4 regions of the Sporosarcina sp. FSL K6-1540 genome follow, and region 1 is predicted to be linked to each of the others. Evidence: riboswitches for the same ligand, from Rfam matches in the RefSeq annotation. Region 1 holds a riboswitch; each other region holds the start of a gene.
The links. A riboswitch is a leader RNA that binds a small molecule or an ion and turns the genes downstream of it on or off. The one in region 1 is predicted to bind thiamine pyrophosphate.
Positions count from the first base shown of each region.

Region 2: it holds a riboswitch for thiamine pyrophosphate, as region 1 does, so the genes downstream of both, thiT (energy-coupled thiamine transporter ThiT) here and MKY15_RS13435 (acetylornithine deacetylase) in region 1, are expected to answer to the same signal.
Region 3: it holds a riboswitch for thiamine pyrophosphate, as region 1 does, so the genes downstream of both, tenA (thiaminase II) here and MKY15_RS13435 (acetylornithine deacetylase) in region 1, are expected to answer to the same signal.
Region 4: it holds a riboswitch for thiamine pyrophosphate, as region 1 does, so the genes downstream of both, thiD (bifunctional hydroxymethylpyrimidine kinase/phosphomethylpyrimidine kinase) here and MKY15_RS13435 (acetylornithine deacetylase) in region 1, are expected to answer to the same signal.

Region 1 covers NZ_CP152018.1:2,834,823-2,837,997, reverse strand. Annotated here, with positions in the region: gene MKY15_RS13435 (acetylornithine deacetylase) at 431-1,696, opposite strand; TPP riboswitch at 1,917-2,019, opposite strand; gene MKY15_RS13430 (S-layer homology domain-containing protein) at 2,037-3,175, opposite strand, start outside.
Region 2 covers NZ_CP152018.1:2,344,856-2,348,030, forward strand. Annotated here, with positions in the region: gene map (type I methionyl aminopeptidase) at 1-738, opposite strand, end outside; gene MKY15_RS10890 (hypothetical protein) at 845-961, opposite strand; gene MKY15_RS10895 (DUF4870 domain-containing protein) at 1,025-1,366, opposite strand; TPP riboswitch at 1,603-1,704, shown strand; gene thiT (energy-coupled thiamine transporter ThiT) at 1,785-2,342, shown strand; gene MKY15_RS10905 (tryptophan-rich sensory protein) at 2,628-3,175, opposite strand, start outside.
Region 3 covers NZ_CP152018.1:3,106,710-3,109,884, reverse strand. Annotated here, with positions in the region: gene MKY15_RS14740 (exonuclease SbcCD subunit D) at 1-901, opposite strand, end outside; TPP riboswitch at 1,052-1,155, shown strand; gene tenA (thiaminase II) at 1,263-1,955, shown strand; gene MKY15_RS14730 (ABC transporter ATP-binding protein) at 1,942-2,691, shown strand; gene MKY15_RS14725 (ABC transporter permease) at 2,688-3,175, shown strand, end outside.
Region 4 covers NZ_CP152018.1:1,875,507-1,878,681, reverse strand. Annotated here, with positions in the region: gene thiE (thiamine phosphate synthase) at 1-623, opposite strand, end outside; gene thiD (bifunctional hydroxymethylpyrimidine kinase/phosphomethylpyrimidine kinase) at 616-1,446, opposite strand; TPP riboswitch at 1,526-1,631, opposite strand; gene MKY15_RS08520 (histidine phosphatase family protein) at 2,008-2,550, opposite strand; gene MKY15_RS08515 (hypothetical protein) at 2,763-3,175, opposite strand, start outside.

The sequences.
Region 1 (3,175 bases):
GCATCACATTGTTACTTGTATGATTTTTGCCAAAGTAAGTAAGGAAAGCTTGTTAAATGCAGCAGAGTGCCCGAAATTTCATCTTCGGGCACTTGCAACTTTTATAGAAAGGTAGTTATTCTTCCATCTTCCAAAGTAGTTGCATTTTCCACTTAAACATTGTAGGTATGTGGTGGACAGTTAGTTGTAACAGGATTACCGAAAAGAGTGTAGCTGGCATTTCCAGCCACATTTAACCCGCGGTAAAGGTGTTGTAATCATTTCGTCCAAAGCTAGCCGCAAATGTACAAGTCAAACGTAGACTTTTAAGCTTTTCTTAAGGTTTAGGCTGTCCCTTGTAAGGCGCCTTCGCTTAGTTTATATAGGCATCCATTTGTTCAACATGTAACAGTTTAATAGTAGTAGATGAATGGGGAGATTACTTGCACTCCTATTTTTTCGTATTACACCACTCATTTATAAATAACATAAGCGTCTTGGTAAATACCACTAATTCTTCAATGTTTATCTTTTCATCGACTGAATGTGCCTCTTCCAACTTTCCAGGACCATAGATAACAGTTGGAATTCCTGCTGCTCCTAGCCAGCCCGCATCTGTTACTGATCTCGACATACCTATTATTGCAGGACTTTTTTCGGTTTGTTCATGACAATGCGCAAGAAGTTGAACAGCTGCATGGTCCGCATTCATTTCAAGCGCCGGAAATATTTCTCCACGTTCTTCAATCATTGATTTTCCACCCCAGCGAAAGTGAATGGGATTTTCTCTTAACCACGTGTCTGCTTTTGCTACATGGTTCAAATGCTCTTCGATTTCTTTTGTTACAGATTGATAGGTTTCATTCGGATAGAAATGAACGGTGATCCAGAGCCGACATTCATCCGCCACAAAAGCTGCATGCCTTCCTCCTTCTATAACTGCTGGATTAATAGTAGTGGTGCCAGGCGCAAAACCCGGATATTTTTTTGTCACAGCCCAGTGACGTTCTAAATCTTGTAATCCAGCAATAACCTTCATCATCTTTTCTATCGCACTAGCCCCATTAACCGAACCGCCTGCATGAAGCATACTCATCCTCATTGCATCATGGAAAACTTCCTTACTTTTAATCGTTATCCAGCCGGTAATCACACCACCCTGACCATGGATTTGACGATCACTGCCATCGACTACAAGTGCAAAGTCTGCTGTATAGCCTTTTTCCATACATGAAAGTGTTCCAGCCTCTCCCGCTTCCTCCCCAATGACAGTCTGAATTTGCAAATCACCTTTCAGTTCCACACCTAGTTCGTTTAATAATTTAACGGCTAGTAAAGTCGCCGCTACTGCACCTTTCATATCGGATGTTCCTCGCCCATATGCGTTGCCATCTTTAGTCGTTAGTTCAAAGACAGGCACAGTCCACTCTGTTTCATCCCCCACTTCCGCAACGTCTATATGTCCATTAATGATTAGGCTGTTATACAGGTTTCCATCCGTTCCCTTTTTAACGCCTACAACGTTCGGGTCGCCAGGAAATACATCCCAACTAACCGTTTCAAATTTTTCTTGTGCTAAAAAATCTTGAATATACCGCTGTACGCCTGTTGTATTTCTTGCCGGTGGACTAACTGTCGGGAAACGAACGAGGTCCGCTAGCAATTGCACTAACTCCTCTAGACGTTCATCAACTAGGTTACTAATTCTATTTTCCATTTTACTCATCCATCCCTTATCTATATTTTTGGTAGGTGAATCTATATACGTTGTAATAAAGAATTCCATTGAATTCACTACGGCGCTAGCCCTTGTAATGCGCCTTCGCGCAGTTCACTATCTTTATTTCATTTGTTCAACATATATACACTGGAACAGAAAACAGCCGCTTTCCATAATCGGAAGGCGGCTGTTTTCTACGTATATAAAGACATTGAGTGTAGAGTTTCAGCTGCTTCCCTACGCTAGTATGAACTAGATCAGGTTCGAAGGGTTTACATCTATGATGTGTCTCAGCCTAAACGGCTCCCCTAGCAGTATCTATTTAGTTTTTTCTTCTTCACAATGCATCTGTTCTTTCTTCCCCTTTAGGAAGATAGTTCGATAAGTCGATATCACGTAACCCGTTCTTTATTTTAGTTGTGTAACCTAAATTTTCATTCGATAAAAACGAAGCTTTTGAAGCAATCATTTCTTCTAATAAAGGCAAATACGTCGGATCAATATCTTTCCAAAGTTTGTACGAATTTATTAAATCCTCTAAAGTCAGATGCTTGTAATCATCGCCTTTATAGTCACGTAATGCGGAAATACGATACCAAATATCGCCATTATCACGAATCCAATCATCTTTATCCGCTACAATCGCTGTTTGTATAGCCTGCGCTGTATCTAAATACTTCTGATCACCGAACTCATTATAAGCCATGAGTAAAACGTTCATACCGCCCAACACATGATTCATAGAGGCATGTGTCGTTACTTGCTGTGCAATCGGGAAGTAATCCGCGATGTAGTAAGACTCGTCATTCACAGGAATGACGTTTCCTTTACTTTTTTGTGAGACTAGTAAGTCAGCATAATTACGCAATGGCTCTTTCGCATTCTCAATTCCAAAATCAGCACCACTATTATAGTAGAAAAGCGCGATTTGCTCATTAAAACGTGTATCAATGAATGGAGCTGTAATGTCATATAAATCTTTCAAATAGGTGCTTGTAACTTCTGTTTCCCAATAATCTTTGTCACCTTTGAAATTCTTCAAGTTAACAAATGAGTTGTAAATTAAGTTCTCAAAATAACGATCCTCTTGCTCATTATATAAAACCAGCGCACGATCTTCTTTTAATAGAAGTAAGTTCCGCCCATATCCTTGCCCTGTGTCAGGCATTGGCTCTGTGGTTATCGCCATTTTATTGTATGGGCCACCCGCCGTGTACCAATTATTACGTTTTTTATAATACTTAGCTGACTCAAGCATCCAGCTCTCCATATTCTCTTCATTCGCAAATAATTGGTCATCCGCATTCATATACCACTGATCTACAATGTCATTGCCTTTTGAATTTAACGTATGCACAGATAATAATGTTGTTCCAACCTGAGCATAAGACAGTGCCTCTTTTTCACCGAGCAATTGACGCATGTAACTGTAGCCATCATTCTCATACTCTAATGACAATTGCTTTGACAAATAAG
Region 2 (3,175 bases), 490 kb from region 1:
CGTCAAAATAATTGGTTCGCCTTTTGTGACGATAATTGTATGTTCGATTTGAGCCACAAGAGATTTGTCTGGTGTAATGAACGTCCAGCCATCCCCTGATTCAATAATATGCTCTGCTTTTTCAGAGATAAACGGTTCAACTGCGAGAACCATTCCTTCTTTTAGAAGCGTCTTATCCCATGCGTCATAATAATTGAGTACATGCGAAGGTTCTTCGTGCAACGCTTTACCGATGCCGTGGCCAGTCAAGTTTTTGATGACTTTTAAGCCATTTTCTTTTGCTTCGCGTTCAACTGCTTTACCAATTTGGTTTAAGCTTGAACCTGCTTTAACTTTTGTCATTGCACGTTCAAATGCACTCTTAGCCACATCACATAATTGTTGTTTCTTATTATCGGGTGTACCGACAACAAATGAAATGCCAGTGTCAGCAAAATAACCATTGTAGGAACCTGAGACGTCAATATTAACAAGATCTCCATCTTCTATCACGCGGGAACCAGGCATGCCATGGGCAACTTCACTGTTGACGCTGATGCATGTAAATCCAGGGAAATCATATTCTGCGATAGGACCTGAAATTGCACCTTTTTCTTCGAATAAGCGACCGCCGATGTCATCAATTTCTTTCGTCGTTTTACCAGGGACAGTTGCTTCTTTCATCGCTTCCCTGATTTCAGCAACAATTTTGCCGATTTTCTTTAACGCTTCAATTTCCTGTTCAGTTTTTGCAATCATTATGTTCAAATCCTTTCTTCCGTTCATTCTTTTCCATACCATACTATATCATATGGAGCTGAACAAAAAAGCCTACAAACTTAAAAAACGTTTGCAGACTGTCGAATTATTTCTTTGGGATTGTCGTGCTTGTTACTTTTTTTTCTTTCATTACTTTGCGAACAATCGGATAGACGATAGGCGCCAATTTAATAGCGGTTTTTAATAATTTTCCAATATTCATTACGAATCACTCCTAAACACAGCATTTGTTACTTTTTTCCCGAATAGGTGGTTTTATAAACATTCACTTCAATACTTTAACACCTTGAAAAACATTCCAAATTAGAATTGCTATGAGCAAAACTCCATAAACTAGCATGAATAAGACAGGTGTTAATTGCCAAAAACCAAAGTTATCACTAGGCATTACATTCAGGTCGTAGGTAAAGGAAAACATTGAAAAAGAAAAAATGATAAATCCTGCAATAAGAAGTACGACAGGAACAAGATGTGAAACGAGAGAGCGCTTGGCATGGTGTTTTACTTCACGGTCATCCGAAACGAAATAAATAATGACGGGTATAAGTAAAGGGGTGAAGAAGACACTAAAGTAGCATAGGGCGGCTAACAGTTTATTGTTCGACACACGAATCCCTCCATTTTAGTTTAACTATATATATTGAGTAAATGAATCCCTAGATTAAACTTGGCGAAGAGGCCATACAAGGGTTAACTGGAGCCTGAGATTGGCGGCATCTCCTAGCGCCGCAGCGAATTTAATGGAATTCTTAATTTCAACATATGTAGGATAATTATCATCCCTGTTAATCATCTTGCTTATAGGATCCCCATCTTATACAATGAACTAGACAACTAAATTACTGGAACCACAGGGGGAGCCTATTTGGCTGAGATTGGACAGCACGTCCTGACCCTTAGAACCTGTAAGATTATTCTTGCGTAGGAATGTGGATGGAAATTGACATATTCGATGTCCCATCTATTTCGGGATGTCTTTTTTTATGCCCACATCTTTCGCTGAGCTAGGAAAGGGATGAATTAATTTGGATCGGAAAAGACTTCAACTTTTACTTGAAATAGCTATTTTAGGTGCAATTTCATTTGTACTTGATCAGATTGGTTTTAAAATGCCACAGGGTGGCTCGGTTACGCTGTCAATGTTGCCGATTGTTGTCATGGCATTTAGATGGGGGATTGCAGGCGGTATGCTGACTGGCTTCGTCAGCGGGTTATTGCAACTGATGATGGGAGGCTATGTCTTTAATATAATACAGGCTGCGCTTGATTACTTCGTGGCGTACACGTTGGTTGGAGTGGCAGGTGTTACACTTGCATGGCTGTTAAGTAGTAAAGTAAAAGGCAACAAAGGCTCAATGGTTACAGCAATCGTTGTGGGGACAGTTATCGGTGGCCTACTTCGATACTTGATTCACTTCATTGGTGGAATTGTATTTTTTGCATCTTATGCACCTGAGGGACAGCCCGTATGGCTCTATTCACTCGTATACAATGCAAGTTACATGATACCTTCAATAATATTATCAGCAATTGTTGCGTCAATATTATTCACTACAGCACCGCGTCTTTTAGAGAGAAAATAGAAAATCGCCGTTCTGCCCAATGTGGGAGGACGGCGATTTTTTTAAAGGTAAGAAAGTATAAGTTGTTCTACATGGATCGATGTCTAGACTCCAGACGCCAGCCCCTGGGCCCACACGAAGTGGGTCATGCAGTGGGGAGGGATTGAGCTACATCCCTCCTTGTTGCGACAGGATGTCGCGATTTTAGACTGCCTTCCTTTAATTTCAGTCTTGCCGAAAAGGCAAAGACCGCCTTTGTCTTCAAGTCTTTCAGCGCTTGTCGGGGCTAAACAGCGTCTTGCACTTTTATTTAGGTGTGAATGACTTTCGTCTGAAGAACATGAATCCTGCGATTGTAGCTGCAAGAAATAGGGCTGCGGCAGAGACGAATAGTTCATCAGCACCGTTTTTTACAGTGATACCTATAAATGCCCATATGAAGACAGCACTAAATGCTATATCCGCGTAATGGTATAAAAAATGAAGTGCAATAGCGGTTGCGATAGTCAAGTAGATGACGGTCCATAGCGGGTCACTTAGTCCCCAACCAGACCATTCATGCAAAGTAAGGACGTAACTGATATTTGCAATGGTCGCGACAAAAACCCATCCTAGATAGACAGCAATCGGAACTCTACCATGAATATGACTATTTTTTATAGAATAAGTAAAATAAATGGTTAACAGTGTTAAAAGAAGAAGCAGGTTGATAATAATTGTCCATCCGAAGAAACCAAAATGCCAAAGCAAAATCCAAGTGATATTTAATAGGCAGCTGAGCACAAACAAAACTACCCTCCGATTGAATAATGCATGATTAATGTTTACTGTGTTGCGCATAAAGCCGTATAACC
Region 3 (3,175 bases), 270 kb from region 1:
CTAGCAATTTAACAAAAACATAATCCTCACTTACTGGGTGCAACAAAATATGTTCCATCGTCCCTACAACCGTCCGCATATCATGCTTTGGCTTCAACTCCCGTTTCTCAACAGATACCTGCCCTGCAGCGTCAAGTTCGATAATTAGAAACCCTTTATTATGATGTTCTTCTGATATCGAATATTTCATTGGCGAACCCGCAAATCGCACTGTTTCATTTAACACATAATGTGCCTGATGTAGGTGGCCAAGTGCAGTATAATTAAATCCTTCGAAAAGATGCGCCGACACATATTCTGCCCCACCAATTGCCAACGGTCGTTCGGAGTCACTCGTGTTATTTTCACTTTCTCCGTGAGGTGTCACAAAAGCATGTCCAACAAATACATGTCGGACCCCCTCTGCCATTTGTTCACGGATAGTTGCCGTCACTTTCTTCATCGCATCGTTATGGTTCACAATCGTTTCATCTTCGTGCAAATGTTTTACAACAGAAGGATCCGCAAATGGTACGAGATGGAAATGAACCTCACCGTAGTCATCTGACAAAACGACCGGTTCGATTACTTTCGTCATCTGACCTGCAATATGGTAGCCATTTACTCGCATCAATCCGCTTCCAAAATGGAGGCGTCCCGGGCTATCATGGTTTCCTCCAATCGCTAGGACAGGTATTCCAAGTTCCATAGTAATTTTTCCAAGCACTTCGTCAAGTAGTGCAATCGCTTCTGTAGGTGGCACCGCACGGTCATACAAATCGCCTGCGATAACGACCGCATCTGGCTTCTCTTTTTTGACTGCCTCTACAAATTGATCAAGCACATAACGCTGTCCTTCTGTCATATATATACCTTGAACGAGCTTGCCTAAATGCCAGTCCGCTGTATGGAAAAATTTCAAATTCATTTCCCCCTTCAATACTTTTTCTTTCTACTTTACAGGATAATTCTCGTAAAAGGAAACATACATTCCTTTCTAACTTTTCACAAAGTTAAGGTTGACCTTCTATTTTTAATATGCTTATAATGGGGATGAGTCCAATTTCATATGATCCACCGCTAGGGGTGCTCTAACAGAGCTGAGAGAGGCATGTGCCTTGACCCTTATAACTTGAACTGGTTAATACCAGCGTAAGGAAGAGGTGCTGACACAATAATTCTGCCGGTCTATTTTCCGGGATACTTTTGATTGTCTACAACCCACTTCTTCTTCAAGGAGTGGGTTTTTTGGTTTTCAAGAATACAAAGGGAGTGTTGATATCATGAAGTTCACTGACCGTTTGTTAGAAAAGACGTTACCAATCTGGAGACAGAATCATAGCCATCCGTTCGTACAAGGAATTGGCGATGGGACGCTTGATCCGGATAAATTCAGGTTTTATATGGTACAGGATTACTTGTATTTGATTGATTATGCAAAACTGTTTGCGATTGGGGCTGTAAAAGCCGACGACTTGGAAACGATGGGCAAATTCGCGACACTACTCGATGGGACGCTGAACAAGGAAATGGCCCTGCATCGAAGCTACGCACTGCGGTTCGGCATTTCTGAACAGGAACTTGAAAACGCTAAGCCGTCACCAATTGTTCTTGCCTATACACACTACATGTTACACGTCTGTCAAAATGGAACCGTTGCGGAAGTGATGGCTGCTCTGCTTCCTTGCGCATGGAGTTACTGGGAAATCGGTAAGGAGCTAAATGCTATTCCAGGTGCTGCCGATCACTCGTTATATGGCGATTGGATTCAGATGTATTCTTCGGATGAATTCAAGGAACTTGCGGGCTGGTGTATTGATTTAATGAACAAATCAGCAGAAGGAAAACCGGAGCATGAACTGTTAAAGCTCGAGGAGATCTTCCTCAATACAACTCGTTATGAATATATGTTTTGGGATATGGCAAATACAAAACAAATGTGGGCTGGAGTTGAAATGATAAATGCTATCGTTTGACGGTGTTTCATTCACGTACGAATCAGGCAACAGCATACTCGATAATCTGTCATTCAACATTCTTCCCAGTGAGTTTATTTCGATAATTGGTGTTAGCGGTTCCGGTAAAAGTACGATTTTTCGTCTTGTAACCGGATTAGATGAACCCTCAGGGGGTACCATTTCTCTTGAAGGGAATCCAAATACTCAGCGCCTTGGAAAGGTCGGCTATATGCCACAACAAGATTTGTTACTGCCTTGGCGAACCATTTTAGAAAATGCATGTCTTCCGCTTGAAGTAGCCGGATTAGATAAGAAGGCCGCCAAGGAACAAGTACAACCATTATTACAAGAGTTCGGTCTTGGTGGAACAGAGGATAACTATCCAGGAGAACTTTCGGGTGGAATGAAGCAGCGCGTCGCTTTCTTACGCGCTGTTCTTTCTGGCAATTCCCTACTATTGTTGGATGAACCGTTTTCAGCACTCGACGCCATCACCCGACTGGCTATGCAAGAGTGGCTCATCAATCTGTGGGAAAAGCGCAAATCAACTGTCCTTTTCATCACACATGACGTAGAGGAAGCACTGTTTCTGTCAGACCGTATTTTTCTGTTGCAAAACAAACCTGTCACTTCATTCGTGGAAATCGAAGTGCCTCTTGAAAGACCTCGAATAAGAAACGATTTACATCGCGCTGAAATGCTCGAGCTAAAAGAACTGCTTATCGGCAAGCTCAGAAGTGAGGTTTCGCTGTGAAAAATACGGCTTCCTTAGTAATCATTGCAGGATTTCTAAGTATCTGGGAGTTGGGTGCACGCCTTTACGGTAAGGCGTTCATTCTCCCTTCCCCTATACAAATTTTTATACGTTTTTGGGAACTGAGGGAAGTATTATTGTTGAAACATCTACCGGTTACTTTGATGACGATTATTATCGGCCTAGCCATTTCGATTATTTCAGGAACAGCAATTGCAGTGCTAATGTCTTCCCGTCCAGGCATACGAAAAGCGCTCTATCCAATTCTCATTGCATCTCAAATGGTTCCTATTATTGCGCTTGCACCTATTTTTGTACTGTGGTTTGGTTACACAATTTGGAGCAAAGTTGCTGTTACTGTGCTCATCACATTTTTTCCGATAACAGTGAATACATTCGATGGTTTATCGTCAGGAAAAAAAGATATACAAGAACTTTTTTTGACGATGGGTGCTTCAAAAAAGGATATTTTCTATAAATATTC
Region 4 (3,175 bases), 960 kb from region 1:
CCTTTTAAACGACTTGCTGCTTCTCCAGGATCTTCTTCTCCAGAAATTGCAGAAATAACCGCTACCCCTGACGCACCCGCTTTAATGATAGCACTGGCTCTGCGTTCTGAAATTCCACCAATCGCAACAATAGGTAAACCAGGTAACAACGATGCCACCTCCCTAATTGTCTCGATACCAATAACCGGTTGCGTATCCATTTTCGTCTGTGTCTCATAAACTGGACCTAGACCGATATAATCAGCCCCTGCATCAGCTGCCGCAATCGCTTCTGTTACATTATGCGTAGAAACACCTATTAGCATGTCTGGACCAACCTTGTCACGCACTGCTGAAATATATCCGTCTTCCTGCCCGATATGAATACCGTCTGCACCAATTTCAATCGCAAGACCTATATCATCATTGACAATGAAAGGTACACTATATTGTTCACATAATTGCTGACACGCTTGTGCAAAAGCCTTCAATTCTTCACCCGTTAATGCACCAGGCCCTTTTTCACGTAATTGAAAGCTCGTTATACCACCCTTTAGCGCCTCTTCTAAGACATGTAACGGGTCGCGTCCCGCCAAATTCACTGTACCCATGATGAAATATAAGTTAACTGTTTGCTTATCCATAAACTACAACCCCTTCCATTGTCTTGTTACCGCGGCGTCCATATGCCCAGTGATTCGTCGGACCATGGCCGCCACCAATTTTAAGTCCATCTTCAATTGCTGCGTGGATAAAACATTTTGCAGAAACAACTGCATTCGCTGACGTTTCCCCATTTGCCAAAAACGCTGTCAGTGCCGCCGAATACGTACACCCTGTTCCATGCGTATCTTTCGTATCAATCCATGGTGCGCGAACCGAGAACCGTTCCCCGTCAGCCCCCATGAACAGATCTTCCGCATAAGGCGCTTCTTTCCGGTGGCCCCCTTTAATAAGAACCGCCCCCGCGCCCAACGCTATTATATGTTTCGCCGCTCGTTCTATGTCTTCATTCGTCTTTATTTCCATTCCTGCAAGCACTTCTGCTTCTGGAATATTAGGTGTAACAATAGCTGCAAGAGGTACAAGTACAGTCTTCAACGCTTCAACCGCCTGTCTTTCTAGCAATGAAGCACCCCCTTTCGCAATCATTACCGGATCAATGACAAGTGGAATTCCGCTCCAATGAAACGCCTCTCCCACTGCATAGATAATTTCTGTCGAAAAGAGCATCCCTGTCTTAATCGCTTTAACATCAAAATCTTCAATAACTGCCTGTATTTGCGCTTTAATAATAGCGGTGTCAACCGGCTGTATCGCCGTCACTCCAAATGTATTTTGCGCTGTCACCGCTGTCAGTGCCGACGTACCGAAAACACCCAATTCTTGGAACGTCTTCAAGTCTGCCTGAATACCCGCACCACCACCACTATCCGACCCCGCAATTGTCAATGCCACACGTACCATTCGATTCGCCACCCTTTTATTTATACTAAAAAGCCGCTTCCCGGTGGCGTAAGAAAGCGGCTAGCCATTTAACTATTCGTAAAAGGCGTACCCACTTTCCTACGCCGGTATAATCCGGATCAGGTTCCAAGGGTCCGCGCATTCATGCACGTCTCAGCCTAAAAAAGGCTCCCCTAGTGGTTGTTAAACTATTCAGCTTTGTAGCAAGTGTAACATATCTAGTGTGAGATTGTGGGAATGTTTGGTCCATTTTCAATAGAAGCATAGAGTAATGGAAATAAAAACCCCCATCAAATAGGTTCAATATATATAATAAACTCGTTTCACGTGGTAACAGTTTATTCCATTCTATCGTCGATAAGAGTATAGTTAGTGACATAAACAGAAAGAAGGCGCAGTTTATGCATAAAGCAGACAGCAGACCGAATAATCCCGACAAATCCATGTGGATCAGTCTTTTCGGGACACTCGTTATTATTGCAGTGGTCATTATTACTAATCTTACAATGGGTTAACATTCACTAAAACGTAGATAGGCCGACATCACAGCGGCCTGTTTTTTTATTCAGAACCCCAAATTCTTTCCACTTCTGAGTCCCCATCCTTAATCCGTATAACATACACGTCTGGATTCGTCAGTGCCTGCCACTGCCCAAAATCGAATCGTTCATCATAACAACTTAATAATAGCGCCATTAAATTCCCGTGTGTTACAAGCACTGTCCGCGAACCGTCACCCAGCTCATCCACAACATCACAGACCCTCGACATCGCTTCACTCGAAGATTCCCCACCCTCATATTTTAGATGAAGGTCAAAAAACGTATCTTCCAGCTTTATCAACCAATCCTCGAAATCCATTGAACTTAGCACGCGCTCCATAAGCCGACTATCCACCTCTACATGCAACTTCTTCCGCTCAGCTATAGGCCAGCCCGTCTGACGTGCACGAGAAAACGGACTCGTAATAATCCGATCCACTTCGATATCTTCGAAAAACGCTACAAGCTGACCCGCCTGCAGAATCCCTTCAGCAGTCAATTCCGCGTGTGGTGCCTGTCCTTCTGCGGAGCAATGACGCACGATGTAAATTATTTTTTCCATACCCGCTCCACCCCATTCTTCTTACTAAATAGACATACAGCCCATTCGTAAACTAGCTGTAGTCATCCCTATTACTCTTTTTCCCTTGTATGCTCCAAAGAAAACATCTCAATGTTTTAGATTCCTTAGAAATCACAACAAAAAGTGCCTGTACAATAAACCATCATGAAAATTTAAGCATTCATGGTGGTTTCTTATGCAGGCACTCACTATTATTTATTCATCTGGGCAAGGAAGTCAGCTAAAGGGTCTTCCTCTTCTACAACAGAGGTTTCTTCTGGCTCCTTTAACTGTTCCCAATCAAAATTATCCAGATCATCCTCTATGTTAATCAATTGATGTTCTGTTTCCACCTCAACGGCAGCGCTCGTTTCTTCCTGCAAATATAATGCTGCATTTACATCTATTGCATTGCTGTTCAATGATGCAAAGAGAGAAGCTGTGCGGATTGGATCGGACATCAACTGATAGACGATACTCCCTAGTAGCGCCTCGGAATGTTCGTGCTTTAACCAATCACGTTGCGCTTTAGTTAACCCTTTTGGGAGCGGAATTGTTATGGCCTCTCTATGCTTTAAAAGTGAGTCATTCACCCCATCTATCACGAACTCCGCAATTTTACTGG